DNA from 2 places in the Hymenobacter sp. UYP22 genome. Region 1 is predicted to be linked to the other one. Evidence: riboswitches for the same ligand, from Rfam matches in the RefSeq annotation. Region 1 holds a riboswitch; the other holds the start of a gene.
The links. Region 1 has a riboswitch for cobalamin ahead of ABIB60_RS00160 (acyl-CoA thioesterase). Riboswitches for the same ligand answer to the same signal wherever they lie in the genome.
Positions count from the first base shown of each region.

Region 2: another riboswitch for cobalamin. It lies ahead of ABIB60_RS03790 (TonB-dependent receptor plug domain-containing protein); the one in region 1 lies ahead of ABIB60_RS00160 (acyl-CoA thioesterase).

Region 1 is NZ_JBEPPK010000001.1:33,542-38,485, reverse strand. It holds gene ABIB60_RS00175 (MFS transporter) at 1-33, opposite strand, end outside; gene ABIB60_RS00170 (O-antigen ligase family protein) at 106-1,395, opposite strand; gene ABIB60_RS00165 (class I SAM-dependent methyltransferase) at 1,431-2,291, opposite strand; cobalamin riboswitch at 2,439-2,656, shown strand; gene ABIB60_RS00160 (acyl-CoA thioesterase) at 2,856-3,263, shown strand; gene ABIB60_RS00155 (hypothetical protein) at 3,415-3,741, shown strand; gene ABIB60_RS00150 (NAD(P)/FAD-dependent oxidoreductase) at 3,889-4,944, shown strand, end outside.
Region 2 is NZ_JBEPPK010000002.1:74,182-79,125, reverse strand. It holds gene ABIB60_RS03795 (DUF5074 domain-containing protein) at 42-1,121, opposite strand; gene ABIB60_RS03790 (TonB-dependent receptor plug domain-containing protein) at 1,155-3,101, opposite strand; cobalamin riboswitch at 3,267-3,488, opposite strand; gene ABIB60_RS03785 (DNA-3-methyladenine glycosylase) at 3,537-4,139, shown strand; gene ABIB60_RS03780 (THUMP-like domain-containing protein) at 4,212-4,944, opposite strand, start outside.

The DNA of each region.
Region 1 (4,944 bases):
AGACATAGTGCGGGGTGCGGAGGGCTGGGACATTGTACCGGGGCGGGAGAAAAGTAAGAGGATGAGGCCGCGGCACCGGTTGGTTGGCCGAACGGGCGACGTAGCCTAGGGCAAGGCGGGCTCCTGTTTGGGCCCCAGCTGGGCAGTTTCGGCAGCAACTACCACAAAGCCGTACCCAAATACAAATAGGTTCAGGCTGATTTGCAGGCTCAGAATATCCACCACCAGCATGGCCACGGCTTGGGTGAAGATAAATACCACCACGTAGGGGTTTCGGCGGGCTGCGGGCTGCGCCAGCGGCCAGAGCAGCACTGCTAGCCACAGCGCCAGCCCAACCACTCCTCCGCCCACCAGGGTACTCAGATACTGGTTGTGCACGTTCACCCGGTTTTCGGGCCGCAGCCCAAAGTCCCGCCAACTGTATTGGTCGAGCATAGCGGCGTAGGCATCGGCCGGCCCCACGCCCAACAGCCAGTTTTCCCGAATGATGGCCCCGGCAGTTTCCACGGCGGCCAGCCGCTGGGCCAGGGAGTACTCGTTAATGTCCTGGCCCTGGGTGTACTGCGCCACATCATGCAGCGTGGCGCCCACCCGCTGCTGCACCGAGTTGAGGGTGCGGTAGGCCAGCCAAGGCACCAGCGCCACGCCTGCCAGCAGCAGCAGGCCGCCCACCAGGTTCCGGCGGAGCAGCAAACGCCCCGCCCAGGCCAGTAGCCCCGCGTACAGCACCAGCAGCCCCGTTCGGTAGGCCAGCACGTGCAGCGTGAGCCCTATAGCCACCACTGCCAGCAGCAACGCCCCCCGCAGTACGCGCCCCGCCAAGGGGCTGCGCCGCAGCAGCAGCCCCCAGAAAAACGCCTGGGCCAGCATGATTCCAAAGGCAATGTGAAACGTACCCGTAACGGCCTGCATGTTCTGCCCCATCCGGATGGCCTCATTGGCATGGGTGGAGTTGAGCAGGTACTGCAGCATGGTCGTGAGTCCCACCCCGGCCACGCTCAGCACGAACAGCGCGCCCACGGTCAGCCGCTGCCGGCGGCTCAGGGGCACCGCCAGCGTGAAAGCCAGGGGCACCGCCAGCCACGTCAGGCTCCGAAACAGCTCGTGGCGCCAGGTTGCCCACTGACTGGTATACAAGCCGCTCAGCACCAGAAACCCCACCAGCGCCACCGCCCGCAGGGCCGCCCCGTTGCGCCAGTAGCGGGGCACAACCTGCCGCAGCCCGGGGTTGGCTAGCACGGCCGCCACCCCCACCAGAGGGCTCAGGGCAATCAGGGCCCGGAACGCCAGCAACCCGGCCACTCCTGCCCCGCAGGCCAGCCATAGCAAGTGCTGCGACAACCGTCCTGAGCGGTAGTACCGGCCGCTGCTCAAGTCCTCAATAACCTGTTGCATACCGCAATATCTGCTAAACCTGCTTGGAAGGTTGGTTAGGTGCGGGCCGTTTCCAGCGCGAGCTTGCCCGTCAGCTCCAGTACCGCTTCCGTGGTTTCCATCCGCTTTTCGTACTCTATAATCAGGTGGCCGCCGGTCAGCACAGTTAGGCTCTGGTTAAGCTGGGCCAGTTCGGCGTAGGCTTCGGGGCGGCGGGTCGAGGAGGTTCCTTTCCGCAGGCCCCGCTGCCGGGCCCGCCAGCCCGCCAGCAGCATCCAGGGGTAGTAGAAAGGCAGCAGCAGCAACGATGTGTAGTTGACCTTAGAGGGGTGTACCTCCGCAATCCGCAGCCCCGACAGCGCCGCCAATGCCCGCTGCTTGGTGAGGTTGGCGAAGAAGATGTGCCCCAGGTACACGTCGTGGATGGTGCGGGCATTATCCGAGGCCCAGACGGAATCCACTTCGTTGGGAGGCATGAGCTTGTAGCCCTCACTTTCCAGCAGCAGGTAGCTCAGGCGGGTGCGCAGGTTGGAGTAGTTGGGCGTGGTGATGATGGCCCGCCCCCCCGGCCGCAGCACTCGGTTCAGCTCCTGAAACAGGTGCAGTTGGTTGGGCATGTGCTCAATACCCTCCTGGCAGATTACCACGTCAAAGCTGGCATCGGCGAAGGGCAGCGCCCCGTTCAGGTTGGCCTTCACGCACTCAATGGCCGGATACCGAAAAAACTCCGGGTACAAATCGGAGGCCGTCACGTGGGCCCCCAGCTCCAGCAGCAGCTGGGCCGTGTCGCCGTTGCCGGCCGGTACATCCAGCACCCGCTTGCCCGCCAGGCTGGCCTGCCGCCGCCGCAACAGGCCGGTTACTAAGTGTTTGATATCCTTACTACCTGTAAAAAACGGCCGCGCGATACGAATCATGTGGAAACTATACGTGAGAGAATAAGCCCTAGGAGGGCACAAATGTAGAAGCATTGCCCGGATACTTGCATGGAGCTTCCTTACCCCTCCTTGGCTGAATCAGGCAATCTGTGCGTACTTTGCGGCCACGTTCTTTGCCTGTGTATTTCAGTCAGACGAGCGGTGAGGTGGCTTTTTCCTCTCGACGGAGAAGCCGACCCAGGGAACCGGGTGCAACTCCCGGACAGACGCGCTACTGTAAGTGCCAGCGGCCCCGTTACCGGGCCACGGCGGCAGCCCCACGCAGCCCATTGCCCGCTTAGGCGGGTGAGAAGGGCGGGAGGCCGGGCATAAGTCAGGATACCTGCCCACCGCTTTCCATGATGAGGCCTCTTCGCGACCTGAGAGCCTTGTTGGGTGCTGCCACACTGGGCCAGCCGTGCGCTGGCCGGTCCCGCCGTGCAGGCCGGGTGCGGCCGAGCCGTGGGCAGACGAATCAGCAGAGCAAGCAGCCATACCAGCGGGAAAAGGCACTCCGAAAATGCGGGCCGGGAAGGTATTTCCTTCATCCTTTTCCCTAGCAGTATGCTTACCCTCGACGAAAAAATCAGCCAGGCCGAAACCCGCATTTTCAAGGCCGTTTTTCCCAATACCACCAACCACTACGACACCCTGTTTGGGGGCACCACGCTGCACATGATGGATGAGGTAGCTTTCATTACGGCCACCCGCTTCAGCCGCCTGAAAATGGTTACCGTTTCCTCCGACAAAGTAGACTTTACCCACCCCATTCCGGGGGGCACGCTGGTGGAGCTGATTGGCCGCGTGGAGCATGTGGGCACTACCAGCCTGAAAGTGCGCGTGGAGCTGTTTGTGGAACAGATGTACTCCGAAGACCGCCACCGCGCCGTGTCCGGACTGTTCACCTTCGTAGCCGTCAACGACCAGAAAAAACCCATCCGTATTCTGCCCGCCGAGGTGGTTTCAGCCTAGGGCGGCAGGCGGCAACTCCTGAACCCGAAAGCTAGCGGGAGCGTAGGAAGAAGAAACAAATGGGACATAACCAATATTTTTTCGAGTTATCCCGAACTATTCCGGTAAGCTGCGCGGTTTGCTTGCCACTCCCCCGTTTCTTCTACTCTGTATGCCCAACGAGCAGCCCTCCACTCACCCCATAAACGAACGCCTGGAACAGTCATTCCGGGATGCTGACCAGGCCCGGGAAGAACTCACTGAGTCTCTGGCCAATTCCGTAGCTGCCAACTGCGACCTGCTGCACCACGGCTTGGTTGGCGCCAAAGGCCTGGAAGTAACCACCGAAATGTACCGGCACTTGCTGGGCCGGCTGTTGCGCCACTCCTCCGGCGAAGTACGCAACCAGACGCTGGCTCAGTTCAACGAGTCCATCGAGAAGTTCTGGCCCCGGGCCAAAAGCGGCAAGGGCTTCTTCACCGCCGACGACGACCACTAGGTAGCTCGGCTCTTGTTTGCAAGCCTCCCTTGCTCCTGTCAGGTTTCTTGCCTGAGTTAGGCGGCAGCGGGAGGCTTGTTGCGTATCTTTGCGGCCCCTTGAGTACCCGTTTCGGTTCAAAGGCTAACTCCCTTTCACCTGTTGTGTATGGCTCCCTTCCAGGAAATTGAGCTGCTTCTGGCCCCGGAAGTAGCCTACGATGAACTGGCCCGCTACCGGGCCCTGCTTGCGGCCGCCGGCCTTTTGCCCGGCCAGGCCGATTTTGTGCACCTGCGAAAACGCTCCGTGGATGCCCGCGGCCGGCAGCCCCTGGTGCGCCTGCGCGCCGATATTTATCGCTCCGCCCCGCCCGCCGACTTATTCGGCCCCTGGTTTAGCTACCCCAACGTGCAGCAGGCCACCCGCTCGGTCCTGATTGTGGGGGCGGGCCCGGCTGGTTTGTTTGCGGCTTTGCGGGCCATTGAGCTGGGTATCAAACCTATTGTGCTGGAGCGGGGCAAAGATGTGCGCACCCGCCGCCGTGATTTGGCCGCCCTCAACAAGGAACACCTGGTGAACCCCGACAGCAACTACTGCTTTGGGGAAGGCGGGGCCGGCACCTATTCCGACGGCAAGCTCTACACCCGCTCCACCAAGCGCGGCGACATCCAGCGCATCCTGCGGATTCTGGTGCAGCACGGCGCCACCCCGGATATTCTGGTAGATGCCCACCCCCACATCGGTACCAATAAGCTGCCCTACGTGGTGGCCGCCCTCCGCGACAGTGTGCTGGCCGCGGGCGGGGAAGTACGGTTTGAAACCCGCGTGGATGACCTGCTGCTAACGGGCCAGCATCTGCGCGGGGTGATTACCAGCACCGGTGAGGAGCTAACCGCCGACGCCGTCATTCTGGCCACCGGCCACTCGGCCCGGGATATTTACGAGCTGCTACACCGGCGTGGCGTGCTCATCGAGGCCAAGCCCTTTGCCCTGGGCGTGCGCGTGGAGCACCCCCAGCAACTCATCGACCAGGCCCAGTACCGCCGCCAGGACCGGGGCGAGTTGCCAGCGGCTTCGTATTCTTTGGTGCACCAGACGCAGTGGCAGCAGCGGCAGCGGGGCGTGTTTTCGTTCTGCATGTGCCCCGGCGGTTTTATTGTGCCGGCCGCCACGGCTCCCGGCGAGGTGGTGGTAAATGGCATGAGCCCCTCCCGCCGCGACTCC
Region 2 (4,944 bases), on a different contig from region 1:
TGGAAGCAGCATCAGGGTTTTCAAAGCTCAGAAAAACAGGACTAGTAAAAAACGAATCCGTTGGGGCCCACACCTACGGTAAACGAATCGATGGGCGCGCCGGTGGTGCGGTAACGAATTACCTTATCGGTGGTCGTGAAGGAGGCCCGGGCACCGTAAATTGTGCCGTCCTGGGGGTCAACGCCTAAGCCGTAGAAGCTGCGCCGGATAAGCGGGGTAGTGGGCAGGGCCGCGTCGGCGGTGCCAAGCGTGTACACTCCTCCTTTGTAGGTGTAGTACAGCTGGTTTTTGGCGCCGTTAATAGTCAGGCGCCCCGGAGAGCTTTGGTTGGAATCAAACTCCCGGGAAGTGGCGGTAAGCTGGCCGGGTACAATTTTAGCGAGGCTGCCTTTGGTCAACAAAGAGAAATTAGGATTGTATACCCCTTTGCCCCCGCTCAGCACCCATACGTTGCCGTCCCGGTCCTGAGCCAGGCTGTTGGGCGAGTCGCCCACCGTAATGGTGCCTTCCACGGCATCAGTGGTGGTATTAATAACCGTTACCGTATTGCCGCCGCTGTTGGTTACGTACAGGCGGGAGCCGGCCACCAGCAGTTGCTCGGGTTCTACCCCCACGGCAATAGTTTTGGTAACAGTGTTGGTTGTGAGGTTAATAACCGATACCTGCCCATTGGAGCCGTCGTACTTCACGGTTTCCGTAACGTAGCCTTTCGTTGAGGAAACCGGTGCGAAATAGCGCGGCAGCTTCAGGCCCGTCACTGTACCTTTCGACCGAAACTTGGCCAAGGATACTACTTCCAGCTTATTGCTGTTGTTCACCACAATGTAGCCCAGACTATCCTGAATGGCCATGCTCTGGGCGATGTCGCCAAGGGCTTTGCCGTTGGCCGCACTGAACAGGGCTTTGTTGGTTACCGTGCCGCTGGCTTTGCTGAATAGGCTGATATCGGCGTTGGAGCGCAGGAAATTGCCTTCGTTCACCACGAACACGGTGCTGGTTACGATGGGCTGCTCAACCGGCTGAGGGTTGTCGTTTGGGTCGCAGGCCAGCAGGCCCAGGGCGGTGGCGCTGCCTAGCAGCAGGCGGCTACTCAGGCTGGCGAAAGGAGAGGAATGCTTCATAGTAGAAAAACAGGTAGAAAAAATGTCGGGAGGTTAGCGCCACAGCACCCGCAAACTCAGGCTGCCGCTACGTAGCGGCATGGCGCGGTTCTGGTAGCTTTGGTAGGCGGTGTTGGAGAGGTTATAGCCCTGGGCCAGCACCTGCAGGCGCCAGTCGGGCCGTACGGCCAAGGTGCGGCCCAGCGCGGCATTCAGCAGCCAGTAGCTGGGCAGATAATCCGTGGCGGAAGCATCGGTGTAGCGGTAGCCAGTAAACGTGAGCGTGGTGCTGAGCTGCCAGCCGTGCCAGGTGTGGTCGGTGCTGAAGGCGGCTGTGTGCAGGGGCACAAAGGGCAGCTGCCGCCCCACCGGGTCAGCGTCAGAAGCCACGCCCTGCGTTTTCACCGACTGTGTAAAGCCGTAGCTGGCTCGCGTCTGTAGGTGGTAGGCTCCCGGCTGCCAACCTAATTGGGTGCTAGCCTCCAGCCCTTGGGCGCGTACCTGCCGTAAGTTCCGCGGCGACCAATACGTGGCTCCCGGTGTCCATTGCACCCAGTTGTCCACCAGTTGTCGGTAGCCCGTCAGTTCCGTTTGCAGGCGCAAATGGGCCGGGGCCGCCGTGAGGGTGTGTACTAGGCCACCCTCGTAGCCCAGGCTTTCCTCGGGCAACAAGTTGGGGTTACCGCCGGGCCGCCAGTATCGCTCGTTGAGGGTGGGGGCCCGGTAGCTGCGGGAGGCGCTGCCTTTGGCCGTGAGGGTATGCAGCCCTGCTTCCAGGGCCAGCCACTCCGCTCCCAATGTAGGGGTGAGGGGTGGGCGGCGGTCCGGTAGCACGGCTTGGCGCAGGTTCAGGGAGAGGCGCAGGCGGGGCCGGGGGTCGTAGCGGAGCAGGGCAAAGCCGGAGTAGCGGTTTTCGGTGCGGGGCTGACTGCCGTAGCCATCCACCTGGGCCGCAAAGTGCTGCGCCTCGCCTCCCAGCCGCACCGAGGCATTGGGCGCCACGTTCCAAGTGTGCTCGGCCTGCGCCTGACTGGTGCGTACTCGTGATTCGCTGAGCCCACTCACGTCGTCGCGGTAGTTGAGCACATCCTCAAACCAGGCGGTGCGGGCGGTCCACTCGTGGTGCTGGCTCACGTAGCGGTAACTGCTCGTAAGGCGGCGGCTCTGGTCCCGTTCCTCGGCGTGGGTGTTGTTGGTGCCAATGCCCGGCTGAATCTGCCGGTCGGCATCGGTGAGCCAGGCAGCCAGTGCCACTTCGCTGCGCTGGCCCAGGCGCAGGGTTACATCCTGGCTGAGGCTGGCCTGGCGGAGGGCGGCGTTTTCCTGGCGCTGCTGCACGCGGCCCCGGAATTCTTGAGTATAGTAGACAAAGTTGTTGGCAGCTTCCCGGTACAGCAAGCTGGTGCGCACAGCTATTTTCTGGTTGCTGAAGGCGGCTTCCAACGTGCCCGCGCCCAGCCCAAAGCTGCCGTACTCGGCTTGGGCTGCGCCGCGCCAGCCTTTCCCCCATTTCGCATCCGACGACAGCAGCACCGTGCCCCCAATGGCCCCGTTGCCGTAGGTAGCGGCGGCCGGGCCCAGCTGCACATCAGCCTGAGTAAAACCGCTGACGGGTAGCAGAGAAAAATCGGCCTCACCTAAGCTGGGTAAGTTGATGTTGAAGCCGTTCCAGAGCACGGCAGTATGCCGGGCCGAGGTACCCCGCAGCGTGATAGAAGCCAGCTGGCCGGGGCCGTAGTTTTTCAGGTAGACGGCCGTGCGCGCACTGAGCACATCGGTCAGCGTGCCGGTGCGGTAGGTGGTGAGGGCCAGCGAATCGAGGGAGAAGCGGCGGCTTCCTACGGCAAACCGCTCTACCCGCACGCCGGAAATGCGCACAGTGGGCAGGCGCTGCACGCGGGCCGTATCAGAGGCAGTCTGGGCTGCGGCCGAGGTAGGCAGCAACACCGCGCCAGCCAGCCAGCCCAGCAGGCCACCACGCACTAAAACCGTAAAACGCATCTTCCGAACCAAATTTTCGCACTCGAAAAATTCAGTTCAAAACCTCGTTGCTCAGCTGGCTTTTAGCAGCTGACCCCCGAAGCCGAGGCCGAAAACAGAAGGGTACTCCGCGCAGCCTGGGCTCCGCCACTGGTTTCATTCTCCGCCCTTCCTCCGAAAGCGCTGAACATAGGAATTGCAAAGGCAGGTCTCCTGGCTTGCTCCGGGCGCGTCGCCTTCCCATTTCAACGGCCGCCGCTGGGGCAGCCGGGGCAGAAACAGTGGCCGGTGATGACGCGCCGACTCATGAAGCGTACAGTTGCGGGGACAGCTCCGGATTTCAACCGGATTCCCTTTTCAGCCTCGCCCCGCAATTGGGGTCCGGCCACCTTTACAGCGGCAAAGGTAGGCAATACCTCGTATAGATGGCTACTCATCCGTAACCGCTGCCGAACTATGTCCATAATTCCTCTGGATTTCTATCGCCGCCCCAACCCCGTGCAGATTGCCCGGGAGCTACTGGGTAAATACCTATACACCCACATTGGTGGGGTGCTCACCGGCGGCCGCATCACGGAAACCGAAGCCTACGCCCACGAAAACGACCAGGCTTGTCACTCTCACCTGGGCCGCTACACAGCCCGCACCCAAATTATGTATCAGCCTGGCGGAGTAGCCTACGTGTACTTGGTGTACGGCCGCTACGCTCTATTCAACATTATCACCAATGAAGCTGGCAAAGCCGATGCCGTGCTGATTCGGGGCCTGGAACCCACCAAAGGTGCGGCCGAAATGCTGCTGCGCCGGGAGCTGCCGCAGGTGCAGCGCAACCTCACCGGCGGCCCCGGCCTACTCACCCAGGCCCTGGGCATTACTACCGCCCACTACGGCCTCGACCTGACGGGCGACACCATCTGGCTGGAAGACCACCACGAGCCAGTAGCCGAAGCCGACATTCTAGCCTCGCCCCGCGTGGGTATCGACTATGCCGGGGAGGATGCCGCCCTGCCCTGGCGCTTTCGCATCAGAGGCAGCAAATGGACCAGCCCGGCGCGGTGAAGAGGTGAGTTGGTGATTGAGTAAGTGTGACGTTCTGCTTGCATTAACTGCGCGAATTGAGCATCACACTCACTAAACCACCAACTCCCCATTGTACAGCTTTTCGCACACCAGCACCATCAGCTTGCCTTCCAGGTTGGTGGTGGCGAATAGGTACAGCTCCCCACCTTCTTTGATGGCGGTGCGGTGCCGGAACTCAGCCACGGAATCGGGGAAATTACGGGTGGTGACGTGGGCGCGGTTGTCGGGGCCAAGGTGGGCGCGCAAGGCCGTCCCGTCGTACTTCTCTACTGCCCGGATGCGGAAAATCCGGCCGGGGAAGTCGGTTCGGAGGGCATCGGAGGTGTAGAGGTGGCTGTGCTGGTGCAGCTTCAGCATTTCGAAGGCCGTACCAATACTCTTGAAGGCACCGGCTTTCAGCACGGCTACGTTGGGCTCGTAGAGGTACTGCCGGGGCTCGGCGTAGCGGGCAATGGCGCGGGTTTCCCGGGCCCGGTTCAACCGAAACTCTTGCTGTTGCCCGTTGCGGAGCAGGTTTACCGTGAACCGCTCGGGGTCGATGGCGGGTTCAGGGCCCAGCTCATACAGCACTTCCTTGCACTCATTGTCCACCGCCACCACCCACAGCCGCCGCACCTGCCGCAGCTCCAGAATGGCCTGCTCAATATCGAGCATGGGCGAGGTTTTCAGCAGTACACAGCGGCTTTTGTGCAGCAACAGCGGCATCAGGCGCAGAATGTCCGGCTCACAGTCCTGCAACCGGAAGATCTTTTTGGCGGCCGTGTCGCGGCGGGCGGGGTCCAGG